Regions from separate parts of the Methylophaga sp. UBA3613 genome, predicted to be linked through region 1. Evidence: predicted binding sites of a transcription regulator. Region 1 holds the regulator's gene; each other region holds the start of a gene.
The links. Region 1 encodes PhoB, which activates phosphate uptake and scavenging genes when phosphate is short. Its sites were predicted from a motif close to GNNTGTCATAAAACTGTCANAT; they were not measured.

Region 1 (8,387 bases):
AAACGTTTCAGAGCAGCCCTGATAATGGGCTGTTAATGTGATGCGGGTCGGTTCGGACTGAGTACGTATCAGCGGCAGCTTGATTTGCACATCGCTGGTATACACCTCGGATAAACCAAAATATGCATCATTTTTCATATGCCCGCCGGGCAAAGTAAATTCGCCCAACTGTACAGAGTCATCCCCGATTATTTCGAAGCGGATTTTATTCTGATACAGATAATTTCCTTCCATTATCTGCCAGCCTGCCAATATCGTTTCGGGATCAGTCACTATCGCTTCAAAGTCAAAGGCTTCATCAACTTCAGGAGGAGAGTCTGCACTGTCGAAACCAAATTTCTCCAACAGGCTCGGGCGCGCCTGTGCGGAAAAACTGCTGAGCAGCATGAGCAGGATTAAAAATTGTTTCATTACATTATCGCCACTGATTCATTGCAGTTACAGACCATTCTAACAGTCGAACGTTACACGGGTGAGTGCAACAGGATGTCATGTTGTCTTTAAACTGTAATAATTGCCTTCTTTTTTGGCGAAACACAGGTGTCTTGTGGAAATCAAAACCATTCATAAACTTGAAAAACAGGCCTACAAAAAAAGCCATGCCGAATTAGCCCGAATAGGCTTCGCTCTATTTTTCCTCGCTGGCATTCTTGCATACAGTTTTGCTACCTCGGGTGGTGTTCCCAATAACCTGTTTCTAGCCATTGCCGCCGTGTTCGGTGGTTATATGGCGATGAATATTGGTGCCAACGATGTAGCCAATAATGTTGGCCCGGCGGTCGGCTCCAAGGCGCTGACTATGGGCGGCGCGATTATGATCGCAATGATTTTTGAGGCAGCCGGTGCCTTTATCGCTGGTGGCGAAGTGGTGTCGACTATTAAAGGCGGCATTATTGATATCAAGCAATTTGGTACCGATACCGAAACCTTTGTCTGGGCCATGATGGCTGCATTATTAGCAGCGGCTTTATGGCTTAATCTGGCAACCGTCGCCGGAGCGCCTGTATCAACTACTCACTCAATAGTGGGGGGGGTAATGGGCGGTGGTATGGCTGCCGCTGGCTTTGGTATTGTTGACTGGGGCACTATGGGGGCTATTGTCAGTTCCTGGATTATTTCGCCATTGATGGGAGGCATTATTGCGGCCTCTTTTTTATTGGCTATCAAAAAAACCATCATTTTTCGCGACGACAAAATTCAGGCTTCCTATCGTTGGGTACCGATTTATGTTTCGGTGATGGCCTGGGCTTTTTCCACTTATCTGGTGATCAAAGGGCTTAAGCAGGTATGGGGGCAATTCATAACTACGCTGAATGGACTGCCAATTGTCGATATAGCTCCGCAAGCCAACCCCAGTTTTTTGGCTGCTGCATTGATTGGTTTTCTGATTGGGGTGCTGGTGTTCTGGATCGTTAAAAAGTCTCTGGCCAGTAATCTGCAATACATGAAAAATGATCGTGCCAGTGTCAATGCACAATTCACTATTCCGTTAATCTTTGCTGCGGCCTTATTAAGTTTTGCTCATGGTGCGAATGACGTGGCAAATGCCATCGGTCCTCTGGCCGCAATAAATGACGCCATTATGTCAGGTGGTATCACCGATAAAGCCGGTATTCCGCTTTGGATTATGGCCGTGGGTGCTTTAGGTATTGCCATTGGCTTGGGTCTGTATGGTCCAAGGCTGATTCGTACCGTAGGTGGTGAAATTACCGAGCTGGATCAGATGCGAGCCTATTCAATCGCTATGGCTGCTGCTTTGACCGTCATCATTGCCAGTCAGCTCGGATTGCCGGTCAGTACAACGCATATTGCCATTGGTGGGGTATTTGGGGTTGGGTTCCTGCGTGAATGGCTGGATGAATCAAATAAAATCGAACGCCAGATTGATCGCGAAAAAGCCGAAATCAAAGATGATAAAAAGATGCTTAATGCACTGCGCGGCGAATTGAAAAAACTGGAGAAAAAACCCTCCAAAACCGTGGATGAATATCAACGTATTACCGAGCTTTATCGATTGATTGATGAGGAAGAGTCCGCGCTGAAAAAAGCCAAAAAAGTCCTCAAAAAAGAAAAGAAAAACCTGTTCGTTAAACGCGATATGGTGAAAAAGATCGTCACAGCGTGGGTGGTCACCGTTCCAGCAGCGGCAACTTTATCAGCCTGCATCTTCTTTATGATTAGAGGCATCATGCTGTAATCAAATCTTCATTAAACTGACATATTATTTTCAGCTTATTTGTCAGGACGATTTGAACATGCTGAATAAACTTAAAGCATTGCCCATTGCGATTCAGCAATATCTGGTGGTGACCTTCAGCTACTGGGCGTTTACCGTTTCCGACGGTGCGTTACGCATGCTGGTGGTATTGTTTTTCCATCAACTGGGCTACAGCCCGCTTGAAGTGGCAATGCTGTTTGTTCTGTATGAATTTTTCGGCATAGTGACAAACCTGGTCGGTGGCTGGCTGGCCGCCAGAGTAGGGTTAAACGTCACAATGCATCTGGGCTTGTTATTACAGGTTATTGCATTGGCAATGCTGCTGGTGGATCCGCAGTGGCTCACTGTGGCGTATGTCATGGTCGCGCAGGCACTCTCCGGTATTGCCAAAGATTTGAATAAAATGAGTGCCAAATCCAGCATCAAAATGCTGGTGGCTGATAACGCCCAATCAACCTTATTTAAATGGATATCCATCCTTACCGGCTCCAAAAATGCCCTGAAAGGTGTTGGTTTCTTTGTCGGTGCGGCCCTGCTTTCCTGGATCGGTTTTCGTGGCGCGATACTGGCCATGGCGATTGTGCTTCTGGTAGTGTTGATTTTCAGCATCGTCATGTTGCAACGCGATCTGGGTAAAGCCAAAAATAAACCAAAATTCAGTGATATCTGGTCAAAAAGTGCACCGGTGAATCATTTGTCGTTGGCAAGGTTCTTTTTGTTTGGTTCTCGAGATATCTGGTTTGTGGTGGCCTTACCAGTGTTTTTGCATGCCCAATTACAGTGGTCACCTATTTATGTCGGTGGTCTGCTGGCGGCTTGGGTAATTGCTTACGGTATTGTGCAGGCACTTGCCCCTAAGCTGACTGGCTTTTCCAGACAAAATGCTCCTGATGGCTATCATGTCTGGCTATGGTCCTTACCCCTCTTTGTGTTGCCGTTATTGATTGCCGCCTCGGTATATTTTGAATGGGCTGTCATACCTGCTTTAACTGTCGGCTTATTAATTTATGGCGCTATCTTTGCGATCAATTCTGCAATCCATTCCTATCTTATCGTGTCATATGCTGATGCGGCTGGGGTTTCCCTGGATGTCGGTTTTTATTACATGGCTAATGCGGCTGGAAGATTGTTTGGTACATTATTATCTGGCTGGGTCTATCAGGTTTCCGGGTTAGCAGCCTGTCTGGTCATTTCTGCCTTAATGATTCTGTCCGCCAGTTTTATTTCAAAAATGTTACCGCGCAAAGACCAGACTGTATAAAGCTTTCAGCGTTGTTATCAAATTGTCATATTTAGCCGTTAAGCTTTATTCTTAGAAAAATAGTTCAGGAAAAAATCGGATATGAGCATATCAGTATTACTGGTTGAAGATGACGCCGCCATTCGTGACATGATTAATTTCAGTCTGCGTCAAACGGGATTTACCTGCGAAGCAGTCAAGGATGGCGAAACGGGGCTGGATTGGTTGAAAAATCAACAACCAGACATGATTTTGCTGGACTGGATGTTACCTGGAATTGATGGCATCGAGTTTATCCGCCGTCTGCGTGCCAATGAGTTTTTAGCATCCATTCCCGTGATTATGCTCACCGCCAAAGGCGAAAGTGAAGATATGGTGAAAGGTCTGAGCGTCGGTGCTGATGACTATATTAATAAACCATTTTCCCCACCTGAATTAATTGCACGAATTAAAGCGGTTTTACGTCGTTGTCGTCCGATGGAAGATGATGATGCCCAGAAATTGCAGATGGGTGAACTGGTTATGGATACCAAAAGCCACCGGGTCTCGGTGAATGGTGAACGCATTGAATTGGGACCGACCGAATTCCGTTTACTACACTTTTTTATGAAAAACCCAGAGCGAGCCTATAACCGCTCCCAGCTGCTGGATTTTGTCTGGGGCGATACCGTATATATAGAGGAGCGCACAGTGGATGTGCACATTCGTCGTCTGCGTAAGGCGCTGGAACCCAGCGGTCATGACAACCTGGTACAAACCGTTCGCGGTGTCGGTTACCGTTTTTCTGCTGAATAGCAGGATCGTCTGATGCAATGGGATTATTGGCGTTTACTGACCGTGCTCAGTCTGGCCGGTTTTGTGGGACTGGTCGTTGGTCATATGATGGCTTTTCTGTTTGTCGCTGCACTTATTTACATTTTCTGGATGCAGAGTAAATGGAACCAGTTGCAGGCATGGCTGGATAAACCTAAGAAAAACAGTTCTCCGCAAGCCGAAGGGGTTATTAATGACGTGTGTCGGCAGATCGAACAGATGCGCGCACAAAACAGCAGTCGTAAAAAAAAGCTCACCGGTTATTTAAAACGTTTCCAATCGGCCACTGCGGCTTTACCTGATGCGGTGGTGGTAATGGGCGAGTTTGGTCAAGTCAGTTGGGCCAATACCTCAGCCATGACGTTATTGGGAATCAACTGGCCGCATGACAATGGCGTCAGAGTCAATAATCTGGTTCGCGACCCGGCATTCCAAAAATTACTGGAACTTGATGGTGACGCCGAGGAATCGGTTATAGCCGTTTCACCGATGAATGATCGCATTCAGCTTGAATTCAAAGTCGTTCGGTATGCAAGCAAGGACAGGTTGCTGATCGCCAGAGATATCACCCAGACACAGAAACTGCAGCGTATGCGGCGTGATTTTGTGGCCAATGTATCGCATGAATTGCGTACACCATTGACGGTTTTACGGGGGTATCTGGAAACCTTGACCACGGAAAGTGATCAGGAGCTCTGGCAACAGGCTTTACCGGTAATGCAGCAACAAAGCCAACGAATGCATCTTATGATCAAGGATCTGCTGGCATTATCTCAACTGGAAACCGGTGAAAAGCCGTTGCAACACCGACCTACGGATATCTGCAAGTTATTGCATAGCGTGGTGGAGGATGCCAAACGACTGGAACATTTTCATCAACATCAGATCAACCTGCATTGTTTGAGTGAAAAATGGCTAATGGCAGATGCTGATGAACTACGCAGCGCAATCTCCAATCTGGTCTTTAATGCAGTCAAATATACCCCAGCAGAAACCCAGATCGATGTCAGATGGGATATCGAGGGTGAGTTTGCTGTTATTGAGGTAAAAGATACCGGTGAAGGTATTGCCCAGCATCATCTCGACCGCTTAACAGAACGCTTTTACCGTGTTGATAGTGGTCGTGCCAGGGAAACCGGTGGTACAGGACTTGGGCTGGCCATCGTCAAGCATGTGTTGCAACGACACAAAGCTGAACTGTTGATTCAGAGTGCTATTGGTGAAGGTTCAAGTTTTAAATGCTGTTTTCCCGCCAAAAATGTGATGGATAAAATAGACATTTAGCCTTACTGACTACTGTTTTCGGTCATGTCACAGTATTGTCATATTTCTTTCATATCCTTGTCACAGTTAATCGCGATACTGCTCGGGTGCTCAACGCGGTAAGCGTTGGAACTTATTTTTAACCCAAGGAGTTAATGACTCATGTTCAAGAAAAAATTTGCTTTATACGGCGCCGCTTTGGCAATGACGTTTTCCGCTGCCAGCTTTGCAGACGTCGATCCAAACCTGCCAGAATATGAAAAAACAAGCGGTGTTTCAGGTAGCTTATCAAGCGTCGGTTCTGACACATTAGCTAACTTGATGACCTTGTGGGCAGAAGAGTTCAAACGTGAATATCCTAATGTCAGCATCCAGATTCAAGCGGCTGGTTCTTCAACTGCGCCTCCTGCGTTAACTGAAGGTACATCAAACGTTGGGCCGATGAGCCGTGAGATGAAAGACAGCGAAATCAAAGAATTTGAAAACAAATACGGTTACAAACCAACAGCTATCCCTGTTGCTATCGATGCTCTGGCTGTTTATGTGCACAAAGACAACCCAATTGAAGGCATGACTATCCCTCAAGTTGATGCTGCTTTCTCAGCAACACGTAAGTGTGGTTATCCAGAAGATATCACTGACTGGTCACAATTAGGTGTTGAAGGTCTGGGTTCAATCCAGTTATATGGTCGTAACTCAGTATCAGGTACTTACGGTTACTTTAAAGATAACGCTTTGTGCAAAGGTGACTACAAAAACACTGTAAATGAGCAACCAGGTTCAGCTTCAGTTGTTCAAGGTGTGACTAAATCAACCAATGGTCTGGGCTATTCCGGTATTGGTTACAAAACATCAGGCGTAAAACTGGTTCCGTTGGCGAAAGAAGCGGGTCAACCTTTCATTGAAGCAAGTGGTGAAAATGCTGCTGATGGTTCTTATCCAATGTCACGTTTCCTGTGGGTTTATGTGAACAAAGCACCTAACAAACCAATGTCACCACTTGACCGTGAATTCATGAAAATGATTCTTTCTAAAGTGGGTCAGGAAGTTGTTGTTAAAGATGGTTATGTTCCATTGCCAGCTAAAACTGCAGCAAAATATATGGAAATGCTGAAGTAATATTGCAAATTAAAATTACCCCGCACATTGCAAGATGTGCGGGGTTTTTTTATCTAATAGCGTTAATCAATTTGCCTGCAGATTGATTAGCAGTATTAAAATTAAGCAATCACCATGTTGCGTGCGTATTTCTTAAACGGAAACCAAATCAGATTATGGCTGAGCAAACTATTGAAAACAGCGTTATAGCTGCTGCAAATTCAAAAACGGCCCGTCGTCGGCGAAATTGGCGCGAGTTTAAAGATAAATTAGCCCGGGTCGTTGTAACAGGTGGTGGCATTATGGTGATTGTCGCCATCGTGCTGATCTTCTTTTATCTGCTATATGTGGTCATACCACTCTTCAATAGCGCAGATCTGCGAACCGAACAACAATTTGAACAAGAGCCAATCAATAATGTTCATCTGACCCTGGATGAATATAATGAAGTGGCGTTATCGCTGGATGAAAAAGCTAATTTACGTTTTTTTAATGCGCATAATGGCAATGAAATAGCCACTTTTGATTTACCCATTCCAGCTGAAAGTTCCATCAGCAGTTTCTCAGCAGGTAGTGCCTCAACCGGTGTGTTTGCTTATGGGCTGGATAATGGTCAGGCGATAGTCTTTCAGGAAGCCTACAAAATCAGTTATCCGCAGGGAACACAGCGACTGATTACACCAGAGATCCGGTATCCCATTGGTGAAGAACTGGTCGAAGTCGATCCACAGGGACAGCCGCTGCAGATGCTGACGGTTCAAAGTTATGATGATCTCACCACCTTGGTGGCACTCACTGCTGATAATCGACTGGTTATGTCGCGGATTACCAAGGATGTGAACTTTCTTGATGAAACCGACTTTACATTGGACAGCGAAAACCGCGAAATCCCTTTGGATAGTAATGCTCCGGTGTCGATGATTCGGCTAGATATCGATCAGCGTGAGTTATATGTCATTCACAATGATGGTGATATTGCCTATTACGATGTACAGAATATAGACGATGTCAGAATGCTGCAGCGGGTCAGCGCAGTACCTGAGGATGTTGAAATTACGGCAGCAGAATTTCTGACGGGCGGTATTTCAATATTAATAGGACGCAGTGACGGCCAGATTGACCAGTGGTTTCCTGTGCGTGATGCTGACAATAATTACACCATTGAGCGGGTCAGAAGCTTCTCTGAACAGACAGCACCCATCCGTAGCATCCTGGCTGAACAAGCTCGTAAAGGCTTTGTTGCGTTGGATGATACCGGTGATATCGGTATTTATCACACCACAGCAGAGAGAAATCTGTTGGTGGAGAACATTCTGGCCGACGCCAATGCCAAAATGGCCCTGTCACCCCGGGCAAATGGTCTGATAACGGTTGCAAGGGATGGTGAAACGCAGTTTCATGAAATTGAAAATGAACACCCTGAAGTTTCCTGGCATTCTTTATGGGAAAAAGTCTGGTATGAAAGTCGTAGCGAACCTGAGTATCTTTGGCAGTCTTCGTCTTCCAGCAGTGACTTTGAACCGAAACTCAGTCTTACCCCATTAACCTTCGGCACCATTAAAGCGGCATTTTACGCCATGATGGTCGCAGTACCGCTGGCCATTATGGGAGCGATTTTTACCGCCTACTTCATGTCACCGCGAATGCGTAATCTGGTGAAACCGACCATTGAAATCATGGAAGCTTTACCAACCGTTATTCTAGGGTTTCTGGCAGGTTTATGGTTGGCCCCGCTGGTGGAAAACAACCTGCCTG
Region 2 (8,387 bases), on a different contig from region 1:
CTTAGTGGGAAAACGTATCAAGATTGTTGTGGTTTATTACATCAGGGTAAACAGACTGCAGTCACGGCTGAACAGTTAATGCGTTCGCGTTATAGTGCGTTTGTAATGAAACAGAGCAATTATTTGCAGACTACCTTGCATCCATCTCAAAGACAGCCAGACGACACAAACAGCTTGCAGCAAACGATGCAAACAACACAATGGCTGGGTTTAACTATTATCGAACATTCACAAGACGGCGATGAAGCTGAGGTCGAATTTATTGCCTTTTATCTGGATAATCCGATGGGGCAATTACATGAAAGATCACGGTTTTGTCGACAGGATGGCCTATGGTTTTATCTTGATGGTGAATTTCTGCCTCCCATCAAACTTGGCCGGAATGATAAATGCATTTGTGGCAGTGGAAAAAAACTTAAACGCTGCCACGGGTGATGTTAGGTATTTTTTTCATCTAAATAACGTTTGCGTTTAGCTGGTTTTAATTGCTGCAGATCAACCATCACCAGTCCATCGATACAGTTACCAAAATTGGCATCAATATTAAAATCGATAAACCGCACACCACTTGGCTCACAAATATCGGCGTATTGTTTATAGAGTGTCGGCACCGTTACATTCATATGCGCCAGTTGCTCGCGTACCGCCGTAAAGTCATTGTCAGCATCATGATTCACTAACGTTGAATTAACCCTTTGCTTGATTTCATTATCAAATATATAGGGGACTCTGCCCTTCGCCAGATTTTCTGCATCGGCAAAATGCTTTTGATAAAAACTGACAATCAACGCCTTGGCAAAATCAGGATAGGTATTACTCAAACTGACAGGACCAAATAGATACCGTACTTCTGGATAACGTTTTAGGTAGGCACCGATGCCATACCATAAATAATCCAGGCTGCGCTTACCCCAGTATTTGGGGCTGACAAAGCTGCGACCCAATTCAATACTTACCGGGAAATATTGCTGCATTGCCGCAGTAAACTGAAACAATTCACTGGTATAGATATCACGACCTGCATTCATAATACGAGCGACTTCGCCAATTCGATAAGCACCGGCTATCTCCAGTTCCTGCTCATCCCAGAGAATTAAGTGCCGGTAATCACGATCATAATGATCTAAATCACGTCTTTTACCTGTTCCCTCGCCAACCTGTCTGAAAGTGATTTCCCGTAAACGACCAATCTCCTGCATAACAGCTGAATTTGATTGATAGTCAAACAGATATATTTTTTTATTGTCGGCCGTTTCACCCAATAATTCAGCCTGCTGCAATTCTTTTTTGATTGCCCGACGTTCCTGCGGATGGGCAATCGTCTGCTCAGTGACAAACAGCGGTTTTTTACCTTTGGCCAGTCGATATAAGTGGCGCCTTAATAACTTGGCTTTTTCGGCCTTTATCAACGGCAATTGTTCAACCTGTTGATAAGCAATAGACTCCCCTACCCGCATCGAGATAGTTTTGGAGTTTTTATTGAACATTTCATGCGCCAGCATCATGCCTGACAATGGTTTATAAACCATCGAGGCGCTATAAAACAGCGAAGAGTTTCTGGCTTCAACATATATCGGCAAAATGGGCGATTGCGTTTTTTTGGCAAAATTTAAAAACCCACTGTTCCATTTACCATCACGAACACCACCGGGTCGTATACGTGAAACTTCTCCAGCCGGAAACACAATCACAGCCTCATCATTGTTCAGACACTCAACAATCCTGGCAATACTACTTTTACGGGTAGATTTGGAGAGATTATCTACCGGCAGAAACAACGAACTTAATGCTGAAAAATTCAACAGCATGTCATTGGCAACAATTTTCACATCACGCCTGACTTCACCCACCAGTTTTAATAAACATAGCCCATCTAACGCACCTAATGGATGATTGGCGACAATGACAACACGACCTGTAGCCGGAATATTGTTACGATGACGATGCGTAATGCTATAGCTGAAGTTGAAGTAATCCAGGACCTCATCAATGAAATCAAAGCCTTCAAGCTGCTTATGCTGTTCCAGGAAACGATTAACTTCCTGTTCATGAGTGATTTTTCGGAGAAAGCCTAACGTCGGAATTCTGACCCAAGGTTTTTGATTTTGAAAATTGGGGAATTTTTGTTGAACAGCTTGTTCAATATTGAGCATAAGGTTTCTCTGGTAACTTCATGCTGCAAAGTCTAGAGAACACATATGACAAAAAAATAACGGTTTGATGACTGTTCAGTGACAGTCTCACAAACCGTTATATCTAAGGGGTTTAATCAGGCCGCTTGGACAGGAATAGCATGACGCATATGGGTAATATCATTATTTTCATTCAGATATACCAACGTCGGTTTAAAGCTTTTTACTTCTTCTGCATTCATAGCAGTATATGCACAGATAATAATGCGATCGCCCGGAGAGGCTTTATGTGCCGCAGCACCGTTAACTGAGATGATATTAGAACCGTCTTCAGCTCGAATTGCATACGTCACGAAACGTTCGCCATTAGCGACGTTGTAAATATGAATTTGTTCATACTCGTGAATGCCGGCGGCTTCGAGTAATTTGCCATCAATCGCGCATGAACCCTCATATTCCAGTTCAGAATGGGTTACACAGGCACGATGTAATTTAGCTTTTAACAGTGTCAGATGCATAGCTGGCAAAATTCCGTTAGTAAGCCGTATATTATCGCTTTTTAAGAAAGCTCAAGCAAGGTTACAAGCAATATTGTCAATCAATCTTACACTGCCCACACGTCCCGCCGCCAGCAACCGCAACTCTTTATCCACTGCAGGATTAGCCAATTGCAGATCTTCTGCCCGACGAATATCAATATAATCCAATGTAAACCCGGAAGCAGTTAATTGCATATGGGCTTGAGCCAGTAAAGCCGAATAGTCCTGATTGCCAGACTCCAGCTGTTGTTTGAGTTCAAGCAGATTTGAATACAACGCTGCAGCTTGCTGTTTCAGCGTTTCGTTTAAATGTTGATTACGAGAACTCATCGCCAGACCACTATCTTCTCTTACAGTAGCTGCGCCCACGATCTTAATCGGCAAGTTCAAATCAGCCACCAGTTTACGAATCAGCAATAATTGCTGGTAATCCTTTTCACCAAACACCGCAACATCGGCCTGCACTATATTGAAGAACTTGGTAACGACTGTGGCAACACCATCAAAGTGTCCGGGTCGCTCAAGACCACAGAGCTTGTCATCCATACCAGGCACGTGAATAAAGGTATGAAAATCCTTGCCCTGCGGATACATCACCTCAGTATCAGGAGTAAATAACAGATTACAGCCCACCTGAGTCAGCTTTTTAATATCTGTCTGCAACGTCCGGGGATAGTTGGCTAAATCCCGTTTGTCATCAAACTGCAATGGATTGACAAAAATACTGACCACCACTTTGTCAGCCAGAGTCTGGGCTTTTTTCACCAGAGAGATATGCCCGTCATGAAGGTTTCCCATCGTCGGTACAAAGGCAATAGTCCGATGTTCAGCACGCCAGGTCTTTATCTGACCACGCAGGCTCAGAATCGATTCAACAATTTGCATTAATACTGTTGCTCAGCTGTGGGAAACTCACTATTTTTAACGGCTTCAACATAACGACTTATTGCTGCAGGGATGTGACCACTGTCGGCCAGGAAATCATGGCTGAAACGCGGACGTTTACCAGGAGTGATCCCTAACATGTCGTGTAACACTAAAACCTGTCCATCACAGTCAGCGCCAGCACCAATGCCAATAACCGGAATCGTTAGCGCTTCACTGATGATCTTCGCCAATGCCGCAGGGACGCACTCAAGTACCAGCATATCGGCACCTGCTTTTTCCAAACTAATCGCATCCTGCAGAATTTTATCCGCAGCAGACTGTTCTCTCCCCTGAACCAGATACCCACCCAGCTTATGCACTGACTGGGGTAATAATCCCAGATGACCACAAACAGGAATGCCACGTCGGGTTAAGGCAGAAATTAGTTCAACCAGCTCTGCTCCCCCTTCCAGTTTAACCATCTGCGCCCCGCCTTCGGCCATTAACCGGGCTGCATTGTGCAAAGCCTGATCAGTATTGGCATAGCTCATGAACGGCATATCGGTGATCACAAACAGACGTTCACTACCGCGAATCACATTGGCGGTATGGTAAATCATATGCTCGACCGTGACTGGCAAGGTGCTTTCCTGACCTTGAATGACCATTCCAAGTGAGTCACCCACCAATACGATATCAACTCCAGCCTGTTCCAGAACGTGACTAAAACTTGAATCATATGCCGTCAGCACGGCAATTTTGTTACGCTCGGCTTTCATTTTACGTAGCTGATTGAGACTGGTACGGCTCATGAGTTTTTCTCTTTCACCGGTAACGGATTGTAATACTGACGACCACTCTGGATAGTGCAGATCTGATCCAGCAATTGCTGATAATCGGCTTCACTTTTCACCAAATCAATTTGTTCTGCATTAACGATCAATAATGGAGAAGCATCGTAATAATGGAAAAAATCAGCGTAGGAATCAGCCAATCGTTTTAGATAAGCATCCTCGACATGTTGCTCATAACTGATACCACGCTGAGAAATCCGGGTTTTCAGGATCGGCAGAGAGGCTTGCAGGTAAATCACCAAATCAGGTGTCCGATGGTGCATGGTCAAACTATCGTAAACCATGTTGTATAAGGCCAGTTCGTCATCATCGAGCGATATCTGGGCAAACAAACGGTCTTTTTCCAGCATGAAATCAGCAACATGCAATGAGGTAAATAAATCATCCTGTTGTAGTGTTTTGGCTAATTTAACGCGCTGCATCAGAAAGCTCAGCTGCGTTGGCAATGCGGATTGTTTGGGATGCAGGTAATAGCGTTCCAGAAAGGGGTTCTGTTCCGGCGCTTCCAACAAGGTATTTCCAGAAAAGCTATCAGCCAACCTTTTAACCAGATGGGTTTTGCCGACACCAATAGGACCTTCGACAACAATATAGCGATGTGGCAATGTTTTCATAAGCTAATCTTATCCACTAGTTGTAAATCACCTTGCGGGCAGGAGAGCAATATTTGCTGTAAAGCACCTATGCCGGGAATCTCAATATCCGGTGCTATTTCGGCCAATGGATATAACACAAAGGCCCGCTCATGCATGCCTGGGTGCGGTATTTTCAGTCGCTCATCATCTAATATTTGCTCACCGTAGAGCAAAATATCCAAATCCAGCGTCCGTTCACCCCAATGCCGCTTTCGTTCGCGTCCATGGAGTTGTTCAACAGATTGTAAAGCATCAAGTAACTGATGTGGACTGAGAGATGTTTCCAGTGAGATCACCGCATTAATGTAATCAGGTTGATCGGCTGGCCCCATGGGCGGGCTCTGATACAACGAGGATACGGTGATGATGGTTACTCCGGCTAATGACTGTACATCATTTATTGCCGTTTTTATCTGTTGCAGTGGGTTTTGCAGATTACTGCCGAGTCCAATATAAACGAGCATTATTCAACTTTTTTATTAGCAGGTTTACGACGGCGGCGACGGCGAGGTTTACGTTTATCTGTCTCTCCGCCATTACCTAAAGCATTTACCATTTCGGCCTGCGCAGTAGCAGATGTCTGCTGAAAGGTTGTCCACCAGTCAGTCAGCTCTTGCAAAGGTTCACCGGATTGGGCCCGCAATGCCAGAAAATCGTAACCAGCACGAAACTTGGGATGCAATAACAAAGCAAAAGCACGTTTACCCTGACGGCGTGTCAATCGTGGTTGCATGGTCCAGATATCACGGGTAACCAGACTGAAGCGTTTGGGAATGGCGACGGTTTGAATCTGCTCGGATAATACTTCACCGGCAGCACGCTGCATGGCGGGTATTTCGGGCATTTCCTTACTCAGTTCCAGCCAACGTTGGCGCAATGGCTCCCATAATAATGCAGCGAACAAAAACGCGGGAGTAACCGGCTTGTTGTCAGCCAGTCTTTTATCGGTATTTTCCAACGCTTTCATCAGCAAAGTGCGAGGAAAACCATTATTTTCCTGATGTAACAAAGCCGCGGTTTGAGGATAAAGATGATCAAACACACCGTAGTGACAAAGTAACTCGTGAGTTACTGCTGCCTGCCCACTTAAATACAGTTTTAAGGTTTCATCAAATAATCTGGCCGGAGGAATATCGCTGAGTAATGGGGCCAGATCCACAATCAATTGTTCGGTTTCGGCTTCCAGCTTTAAACCCAATTTAGCCATAAACCGTACAGCACGAAGCATTCTCACCGGATCTTCACGATATCTGACGGGTTTATCACCAATTAAGCGAATCAGACCTGCCTGCAAATCGGCAATACCACCGGTGTAATCAACAATAGAGAAGTCTCTGATGTTGTAATAAAGGGCGTTAATGGTGAAATCGCGACGCCATGCATCCTGCTCTAATGTGCCGTACACATTATCCTGCATGATACGACCTTGCTTATCGACATGATTTTTAGCTTCAGGTGGCGCTCGGAAAGTGGCTACTTCAATAATCTCATCACGACCAAAGCGCACATGAACCAGTTTGAAACGACGACCAATTAACTGGCTGCGACGAAATAACCGATGCACCTGCTCAGGCAGAGCATTGGTAGAAATATCAAAATCCTTGGGTTCGTAACCTAATAACAAATCCCGTACACAGCCACCGACCAGATAGGCCTCAAACCCAGCATCTTTAAGGGTATAAAGCACTTTTAAGGCACTGGGACTGATTAACTGTCGAGAAATATTATGATCGGCGCGCGACACAATAAGTGGTGCGGCTCCCTCGGCTGCTGCACGGCTTTTTTTACCGGCTTTGATCCGTTTGAATGAATTAATGAGTGAATTTATCGAAAGCATAAGGTGCGAATAATACCATGCTTAAAGACGATAGCCGGAAATTGCATTAATTTATCTCATTGCCCGGCGAACCGGGGCAAATGACTGTCGGTGAATTGGTGAAGGTCCTAAATCCATTAGTGCTTGCTGATGCTGTACCGTCGGATACCCTTTATGCTTCGCGAGTCCGTAGCCAGGGTAAAGCTGATCCAACACCAACATTTCACGATCTCTGGCAACCTTTGCCAATATGGAAGCCGCCGCTATGGCTGGTTCACTTAAATCACCTTTAATGATTGTGGTGACCGGACAAGTCAATTGGGGGGCATGATTACCATCAACCAGTGCATGTTCCAGCTCAAAAGGCAAAGCGGCCACTGCACGTTGCATCGCTAATAAGCTGGCTTGCAAAATATTTAATTGATCAATTTCTTCCACTTCTGCCCGGCCCAACGCCCACGCATAAGCATATTCCTCAATTAACGGGACAAGTTGTTCGCGGCGCTTTTCACTGAGCTTTTTAGAATCGGTCAATCCTGTAATAGGTTTATTAGGATCGAGTATGACTGCTGCGGTCACCACTGGCCCTGCCAAAGGCCCCCTGCCAACTTCATCTATTCCAGCAATTAAAACAACCGACTGCATTAAATTAAACTCAGTACGAGTTTGGCAGCATTCTCTGCCCCGCCACTTGGACCAAGTGCTTGTTTGACCTGCTGACGAATGTTTTCAGCATGTTGCTGCCGTTGGGGATGGGTAAGCAGATCCATTAGCTGCTGTTCCAACCGGACTGGCGTAACGTCATCCTGGAGCAACTCTTTAATCACCGGCTGTTTTGTCACAATATTGCATAACCCAACATAGGGAATTTTCACCAGACGTTTGAGTATCCGGTAACTCCATGGAGAAACTTTATAGGTAATAAAATGGGGGACTCCCAGTAACGCAATTTCCAGCGTCACGGTACCCGATGCAGCAACAATCGCATCACAGGCCTGGATAACCTCATAAAAATCATCCTTGATAACCCTTACATTCAAACATGAGCCAGCCAGATACTGTTGCAGAAAGCTTTCATCAATACCGGGGGCCTGGGGAATGACTATCTGAATCGGAAAATGCCGTTTTTCTATTCGTTCAGCCGCTTCCAGCATCACTGGCAGTAAGACTGAAATTTCACTGCGACGGCTGCCGGGAAATAAACCAATAACCCGAATATCTTTATCTAATAAGAATTTTTCCCGTGCTGCAGTTTTGGATAACTGGGTATGCACAGCATCAACTAAAGGATGCCCTACACAGGTAACGGCAACCTCTGCTTTCTCGTAGATTTCCTGTTCAAACGGAAATAACACGGCCATATGATCAACATAACGTTTGATTTGTTCGATGCGCCCTGCCCGCCAGGCCCAGATCTTCGGACTGATGTAATACAAAACTTTAATGCCGAGTTTTTTGGCTTGTTTTGCCAGTTTTAGGTTGAAGCCAGGATAATCAATCAAAATTAACAAATCTGGTGGCTGACGGCGTAATTCCTCGACCAC
Region 3 (8,387 bases), on a different contig from region 1:
GGGCAACGATATTGAAAAACAGTACGAGTAAGACCAGCGCCAGCGATGCGGTCCATGCCAGTTCAATCTGATTCTCAAACGGCATACCAGAGAAGTTGTAAATCAGAATGGAGAGCGAGGCAGTTGGTTCTGCCAGCTCTGACATGTAGTAATTGCTGAACAAGGCTGTGAACAGTAATGGAGCAGATTCACCCGCCGCACCGGCAACAGCCAGAATGACCCCGGTCATAATCCCGGGTAGGGCGGTCGGTAATACCACTTTAAATATGACCTGAGTACGGGTACATCCCATGCCAAACGCAGCATCTTTCATTCTTTGTGGAACCTGCTTCATGGCTTCCTCAGCAGCCAGAGTGACCGTTGGCAGCATTAATACAGCCAATGCCACACCACCGGCCCAGGCCGAGTAGGTGCCGGTGGTGATAACGATGACAGCATAGACAAACACACCGGCCAAAATAGAAGGAAAGCCGGTCAGCACCTTGGCTAAAAATCTGGAAACGGTCGCGGTTTTACTGTTGGGATTAAGAATGGCCAGATACAGAGCAGCCATGGTTCCAATAGGAATACTCAGTGCGGAGGCAATACCTACCATGGTTAACGTTCCCACGATGGCATTACCAAATCCACCGCCGGTTTCGAATCCGGCTGGTGGCAAGGCTGTGATAGCCTCGAAATCAAGCCTTGCACCACCTTCCATGATGAGCATGTAAATAACCGATACCAGCGGAATACTGGCTAATATGGCTAGCCCCCAAACCAGTCCTGTCAGGAAAAAATCTTTCAGGGCTCTCAGTTCGAGCACATTTTTTTCAAGACTGGGTAAATTGATTCTTGGTGGAAGAATCTGTTCGTTAATCTGACTCATTTTTTACCCTCAAATTTACGCATGGTGTATTGCTGTACGGCCAGGCCGGCAACATTGACCACAAAGGTGATAAGCAGCAAAACCAGAGACGCATACATCAGAGCCTGAATTTCAATCTCACCTGCTTCTGGGAAGGTTGAAGCCAGCAAGGATGCCAGTGTGTTGGCAGGAGCAAACAGCGAAACACTGATGTCATTCACGTTACCAATTAACATGGCCAGTGCCATGGTTTCACCCAACGCGCGACCAAATCCCAATACCAAACCGGCCAGAATCCCGGAGGAGGCTGTTGGTAACATGACTTTAAGAATCACTTCCCATTTTGTCGCCCCCATACCATAGGCTGCTTCTTTTACTTTATAAGGAATACGACGGAAGGCATCGGCTGAAATGGCTGCGACAGTCGGAAGAATCATAATAGCGAGTACTAATGCGGCGGGAGCCAGGCCTGGACCACTTAAATCAGTACTAAATAAAGGAAACCAGCCAAACGTTTCATGTAGCCAATGGGCGGCCGGCCTGATTAGCGGGATAAGTACATAAATACCCCACAAACCATAAACCACCGAAGGAATCGCCGCTAACAGTTCAATGATGGTTCTGAACATCACTTCGATTTTGGCATGCATGAATCCCTGGGTCAGGAAGATGGCAATAGCGACTCCTAATCCACCACCAATCAGCAGCGCGAGCAGTGAGCTGTATAACGTGCCCCAAATTTCAGGTAACACGCCAAATTCATTCTGGTTGGTATCCCAGGTTGTACCAGTAATAAAACCTAAACCATGCTCCTTAATTGCAGGTAAAGCCTGAGAACCGAGTTCAAAGACGATATAAGCCAATAAAAGTATGATTGATAAAGCACATAAATAAGCAAAAGATCGGAAGACAGAATCTTTCATATAATCACTGGGAGAAGGTGGCGCGGACAATGTTTTGCCACTTGCGGAATCTTTAAAAGGATCGTGAACCATTTGTGTTCCTATCAATCGTGAATATTTATAATAAATATCGCTAACATCTTATTTTCAGGCTCTTGAACAGATAAATGCTGCAAGTGTTTTAAACACTTGCAGCATTGTTTTATCCGATCACCAAGAGTGATTACTGAATCATGCTGGCCGCGTTGCGAACTTTCTCAACAACATTTTCTGGCAGCGGGATATAGCCCATTGCTTCAGATGATTCCTGACCTGTTGTAATCATGTATTCAATAAGGTCTTTTAAGGCTTTGGCTTTCTCTTCACCTTGGTTTTTGTAAACCAATAACCATGTGAACGTTGCGATAGGATAGGCATCATCACCCGATGGGTCAGTTGCCCATGCACGCAGGTCCGGTACATCACTATTTGGCAGATTACCCTCCGGGAAATCAGTCGTCGCTAAGGCTGAAGCACCTGTTTCGCCACCAGCTTCAATAAAGTTACCTTTTTGATTTTCCAGCATGGCCGTCGGCATTTTGGTCAGTTTGGCAAATCCATATTCAACATAGCCGATTGCGCCAGGTGTTTGTTTGATAGTCGCTGTTACACCATCATTTTTAGGTGCTTTGACAATTGTGCCAGCACTTGGCCAGTTAGGTGCTTTTGCACCACCAACTTGTTCTTTGAAGTTATCGCTGATTGCTGCTAAGTGATTAGTGAATACATAGCTGGTACCACTTGAATCAGAACGAACAACAACAGTAATGTTTTGGTCAGGAAGTTTTACACCAGGATTGGCCGCCTGAATTTTCGGGTCGTTCCAGTTCGTAATGTTGCCCAGGAAGATTTCCGGATAAACATCACGTGGCAATTTTAATTCTTGAATACCATCAAGGTTGTAAGAAATGACGACTTCGCCCGCCGTGACTGGAAGCAGGATAACGCCTTTTTTGACTTGTTCTATTTCACTGTCTTTCATTGCAGCATCACTGCCTGCAAAGTCTACCGTTTCGTTAATGAAATCCTGAATACCTGCGCCACTACCTTTAGATTGGTAATCAATACGAACGCCATCAGTTTGCTTGCTGTAGTCCTTAAACCACTTGTTATAAAGTGGTGCTGGGAAACTTGCACCAGAACCAATCAATTTAAGATCAGCGTATGCAGCGGATGAATTCATGGCACCAATAAGCGCGCCAATGACAAAAACTGACTTTGCGCTCTTCGCAAATAGTTTCATAAAAACTCCTGACAAATGAAAAAAGTAAAACACTCAATTTACTGGTTGCTAAGTCTATTGGTGGTTTGTTAAAGATTTATGACAGTGGCGAAGATGTTGAATGTATCTCTCTAAATGACGCGTAAGTTTGGCCTTAAAGGTATTCCTGGACCGACGGCATTAACAGGTGAAATCTCACGTTAGCCTTGTTTATCAGGTCATCGAACTAGTATTAAGTTGATATGCCAATGCCGTCTTCTGAAAACAGACAATAAAAGATTAACAACTTGTTAATCTGTTATTCATCCAAGCTTAATTCCTTGTCGGTTTGATTTTCATCTCTTGCAAATATCATGGCTCTCAGGTTAACAACAGGAGAGACCAACAATGAAAACGACATATCTTGCAAGCGCATTCAGTCTGATTTTTACCACCTCGGCATTTGCTCAAATCGATAAAATCGATGCAGAAGCTATTCAGGCAGCACAAAACGCCTGGGCAGAAGGTATTGTGGAAATCGGTCAGGCCAAAATCAATGGTGAAGATGCAGGTGCAGTCGCCAGTGAGTTACTGGACAACTTGTATGCATTCGACGACAAAGTGCTATTCAAACCAACTAAAGCGGTGGATGACCCGTTCCGAAACAGTTATGAAGAAGCGCTTTCGTATTTTGTAGGCGGCATGCTTGAGGAAGATAAAGGCTTTGCTCTGCAGCCTTGGACTGCAGTTCGATTTGAGAATGAAGACTTGCTGATTCGTGACGACAATGCCCTTGCAATGGGGCTTTACTACTTTACCGATACGGCTGGTAACGAAACCAAAGTTGAATACACATTTGGTTATCGATTGGATGACGATGGCAGTGTCAAAATCGAATTACATCACTCTTCCTTACCTTTTAGTAAGTAATTAATTCAGCCTGCACAAGATCTTGTGCAGGCTTTTTCTCCTTTATTAAAGAGTCTGCTTAATATGAAGAAATATTCGAGTGCACCTTTGTTTATGCTGTTGGCCGGGTTTCTTGGTCCTGTCAGTTATGTTCAGGCTTATGAGGCTGGTGACTGGTTGATTCGTGGAAGGGTGATTAACGTTAATCCAAATGATTCAAGTGGAACGGTATCAGTCAATGGAGTTGATCAAGGAACGGAAGGTGTCAGTGTTGATAGCGATACTGTACCGGAACTGGATATCACCTACATGATGACACCCAACTGGGGCATAGAGTTGATTTTAGGGTATTCCGAGCACACCGTGGATGGTAGCCAAAGCTGGGATTTTCTGGGGCCGGTCGCTGAAACCAAAGTTCTGCCACCAACCCTAACCTTGCAATATCATTTCCGCCCAAATGGCAAACTGAAGCCGTATGTCGGAATGGGAGTGAACTACACCTATTTCTTTGATGAAAAGGTTCCCAACAGCTCTGGCCTCAGTAATCCCGGTGACTCGGTCAAGCTTAAATCATCCTGGGGACTGGCTTTTCAGGCGGGTGTTGACTATGCACTGGATGATGACTGGTTTGTGAACCTTGACCTGAAATACATCGATATTGATACCACAGCGACTTATCGGAATACGGCGGCGGGCTCTGTGTCTGTCAGCACTGATATTGATCCTGTGATCTTCGGTATCGGTATTGGCAGACGTTTTTAATGTGAAAAACCCATTAGATTAATCTGAGATAGTGGAGATGGTTTAAGTAAACTGCCTGAATGTTGATATATTAGCTTTTGCGAACGATTTTATTCTTCACTGGGTTGCATTTGATGTACCGGAAAAAAATTATTGCTTTTGCTGTTGTCGCTCTTGCCATGGTTTTCCTGGCAGGAGCGCTGGCTATCTGGTCAACAAGACTGACTGCCCAGAACATCGTTCAAGTGAACATGGCAAATGCATTGCTCACAGAGCATTGGAAATTATCCAATAACAGTTATCGTTTATTCAAACAGATTACCGATGAATTATTATTTGGCAAAAATGCCAATCAGGCGTTAGTTCGTAACAAGCGAGAGTTGATTGCCAATGCCATTTCCACAATAACGCAACTTGAACAACAACAACGACTGGCTCTGGGCGAAATCGCCACCAAGGGAACGGTAGAAGATACCAAGGAGCTGGAAAAGTTACTCAACGATATTCTTGATGCGTTTGACGCGGTGCTTGCTGAGCCGGTAAGTCAGCTTAATACTGAAAAAATTCGTTTCCTGCTGGAGGAGCAGATTGATAATCGGTTTCGGGAAGCCATTAATTCAGCTTTGCAACGACAAAGTACTATCGTCAATTCACTAAATTCAGATATCGAAAATATTCACACCAATATTGCCTGGGCTGCTGCCGCACTCACTATTTTTGCTGTATTTGCAGCGCTGTTGGGTAGTTATGCCATGATTCGTAATATTTCGATTCCAGTAGATTTTCTAAAAAAAGCAGCCGAATCTTTTGCTGGCGGAAACCTGAATTATCGTGTGCCACGCGGATTTGATCGAGAGTTTGATGCGATTTCAGCCGCCTTTAACGATATGGCTCAGAAACTTTCTGAAGAGAAATCTTTGCGGGATAAACTCAATAGTCAGCTGGAGTTTGAGGTTAATAAACGCACCAGTGAATTGCAGGTCCTCAATGAAACCTTGAAAAAAAATGATGCTGCCAGAAGAAGCTTTCTGGCAGATGTCAGTCATGAACTGCGCACACCACTCACCATCATTCGTGGCGAAACCCAGGTCGCGCTTCGACAGAGCAGACAACTTGATGAGACCGAGGCACGAAGTATTTTGGAAAGCGTTCATGAACAGTCTCTTTTATTGAGTCGTCTAGTGGATGATTTGTTGTTTATTGCTCGAACAGAAGCCAATAATCTTCAGTTAAAGATAGATGTATATTCGATTAATAAGCTGCTGAAAAATTGCGTAAATGAATTTCAACGTACGGCAAATCAGCACAAAATCAATCTGAAATGTGGCCTTCCTTTTGATGAGGCTATTGTCAGGGTTGATAAAGATCGATTTCAACAATTGCTGAGAATCTTGTTTGATAATGCAATTAAATATAGTCCATCCGATACCAACGTTACCGTTTCGTCAAAACTGGATGCTGGTAATGTAATCATTACTGTTCAGGATCAAGGTGCTGGGGTGGCAGATGACGAGTTGCCATTAATTTTTGACCGATTTTATCGAAGTCAACGAATGCAGCATGAAAAACCAACGGGATCAGGACTGGGCTTGTCCATTGCCAAATCAATATGTGATGCCCATCAGGCATCTATCTGGGCGGTCAATACGGAAGACGGACTGGCAATTCATATTAAGCTTGCTGTGGAGTAACAATGCAAATATTGATTGTTGAAGATGAAAAGCGTGTGGCCGATTTTATCTGCAAAGGTTTGAGGGTTGAAGGCTATTTTTGTGAACAGGCTCATAATGGTCAATCAGGGCTTATGCTGGTCAATTCACATAGCTTCGATGTCATTATTCTTGACAGAATGTTACCGGATACAGACGGCATCAGTTTTTTAAAGCATATTCGTAATGCAGGTATTTCTACGCCGGTGTTATTTCTTACAGCGTTGGATGATATTGAAGAAAAGGTTCACGGCTTGCGTGCAGGAGCCGATGATTATTTAACAAAACCTTTTGATTTTGAAGAATTACTTGCCCGTATCGAAGTTCTTTCCCGCCGGGGAATAAATGGACCTGATGTCGATGAAAATATTATTAAATTGAATGATATTTCTATTTCTCTGACCCACAGGACAGTATATAAGGGCAATGAGCTGATAAAAATGACCACAATGGAATTTGACTTATTGTTGTTTTTAGCAAAATCCAAAGGTCGTGTGTTAAGTCGTGAACGTATACTGAATGCAGTCTGGCAACTCAACAGTGATCCATTGACGAATGTGGTTGATGTTTATATCAATCGTTTACGCAAAAAATTCGACATTCATCAATCCGAATCCTTTATCGAAACACTTCGTGGTGTAGGTTACAGATTAAACATTAATTGACGTAAGGATGTCGGCTGGGAATTTCAATTAGCCATTTTGCTGCACACTGTTAGATCACTGAAAATCTTGCTTTGGTGTATTTATTTCCAACGACTCCAATAAAAAAAGCCCAGCACTATTAAGAGTGCCGGGCCAATTTATGAAGCTGCTTTTACATTAACTTACAAGCTAAACACGCTTAATACACCACCCAGTGTGGTCCAGCTTGATAGCGATCGGTAGGCACCTACAGCGCCAAGACCATCGGTATCATTTTCAAGATTATTGGTCATGCCAATACCGGCCCAACCACCAATGCCTGACAAAATTGAGATGTATTGTTTACCATCGTGTTTGTAGGAATTAACGTTGCCAATAATGCCCGATGGGGTTTTAAAGCGCCAAAGTTCACGTCCGGTTTTGGCATCCAGGGCTTTCAGATACCCCTCCAGCGTGCCATAAAAAACAACATCGCCAGCGGTAACCATGGCTCCGGACCAAACTGAGAACCGTTCAGGATTTGTCCAGACGATTTTGCCTTCACGAGCATCCCAGGCAATAAAGTTACCCATATTGTCTTTGGTGGCCGCAAACATATTTACTTCAGCACCGACGTATGGCTGACCGGCTAAATATTCAACTTCAAACGGTTCCAAATCCATACAGATATGGTTGGTTGGTACATAGAACAAACCCGTTCTTGGAGAATAAGCCGCAGGTTGCTGATCTTTGGCTCCATGGGCCGCAGGACAGATACCGGTTGTCTGAGTATCTTCACCATTGGCTTCAGGTGAGTAGGTGGCCACACGATCCGGAAGTCCCGTTTTCATATTGATGCTGTTGGCCCAGTTAACACTTGGGTCGAATTTTTCAGCTACCAATAATTCACCGGTTGCACGATCCATGGTGTAACCAAAGCCATTACGGTCAAAATGCACCAGCATCTTACGCATTTTGCCTTTTACTTTCTGGTCCACCAGAATATTTTCGTTAACGCCGTCATAATCCCATTCATCATGCGGTGTCATCTGATAGATCCATTTGGCTACACCGCTATCCAGATCACGAGCAAACAGGGACATGGTCCATTTGTTGTCACCGGGTCGTTGTAGCGGATTCCAGGTAGATGGATTACCGGTTCCGTAGTAATAAAGATTCATTTCAGGATCATAGGAGAACCAGCCCCAGGTAGTGCCGCCACCAATTTTCCACTGCTCACCTTGCCAGGAATTCAATGAGGAATCTTTGCCGATTGGTTGTAACATAGCGGTGGTATTTTCTGGATCGACCATCATTTCGTCATCAGGTCCGGTGCTATATGCTTTGTAGAGTGTTTTGCCATTCATATCATAGGCTTGAACATAGCCACGAACACCAAATTCACCACCGGAAATA

Region 2: the regulator PhoB is predicted to act here: its motif matches at 2,208-2,229, upstream of B3S93_RS08535 (lysophospholipid acyltransferase family protein).
Region 3: the regulator PhoB is predicted to act here: its motif matches at 3,097-3,118, upstream of pstS (phosphate ABC transporter substrate-binding protein PstS).

What each region holds. Positions count from the first base shown of each region.
Region 1 covers NZ_DFLS01000007.1:14,090-22,476, reverse strand. The annotation lists gene dsbD (protein-disulfide reductase DsbD) at 1-411, opposite strand, end outside; gene B3S93_RS08750 (inorganic phosphate transporter) at 548-2,197, shown strand; gene arsJ (organoarsenical effux MFS transporter ArsJ) at 2,256-3,479, shown strand; gene phoB (phosphate regulon transcriptional regulator PhoB) at 3,561-4,253, shown strand; gene phoR (phosphate regulon sensor histidine kinase PhoR) at 4,266-5,555, shown strand; gene B3S93_RS08730 (PstS family phosphate ABC transporter substrate-binding protein) at 5,697-6,653, shown strand; gene B3S93_RS08725 (ABC transporter permease subunit) at 6,809-8,387, shown strand, end outside.
Region 2 covers NZ_DFLS01000006.1:492,570-500,956, forward strand. The annotation lists gene B3S93_RS08530 (YchJ family protein) at 1-435, shown strand, start outside; gene B3S93_RS08535 (lysophospholipid acyltransferase family protein) at 438-2,153, opposite strand; gene panD (aspartate 1-decarboxylase) at 2,270-2,650, opposite strand; gene panC (pantoate--beta-alanine ligase) at 2,702-3,556, opposite strand; gene panB (3-methyl-2-oxobutanoate hydroxymethyltransferase) at 3,556-4,350, opposite strand; gene B3S93_RS08555 (deoxynucleoside kinase) at 4,347-5,006, opposite strand; gene folK (2-amino-4-hydroxy-6-hydroxymethyldihydropteridine diphosphokinase) at 5,003-5,491, opposite strand; gene pcnB (polynucleotide adenylyltransferase PcnB) at 5,491-6,864, opposite strand; gene rnhB (ribonuclease HII) at 6,916-7,488, opposite strand; gene lpxB (lipid-A-disaccharide synthase) at 7,488-8,387, opposite strand, start outside.
Region 3 covers NZ_DFLS01000009.1:8,424-16,810, forward strand. The annotation lists gene pstA (phosphate ABC transporter permease PstA) at 1-868, opposite strand, end outside; gene pstC (phosphate ABC transporter permease subunit PstC) at 865-1,770, opposite strand; gene pstS (phosphate ABC transporter substrate-binding protein PstS) at 1,973-3,064, opposite strand; gene B3S93_RS11795 (hypothetical protein) at 3,398-3,919, shown strand; gene B3S93_RS11800 (OmpW/AlkL family protein) at 3,983-4,660, shown strand; gene B3S93_RS11805 (sensor histidine kinase) at 4,774-6,330, shown strand; gene B3S93_RS11810 (response regulator transcription factor) at 6,333-7,013, shown strand; gene B3S93_RS11815 (methanol/ethanol family PQQ-dependent dehydrogenase) at 7,175-8,387, opposite strand, start outside.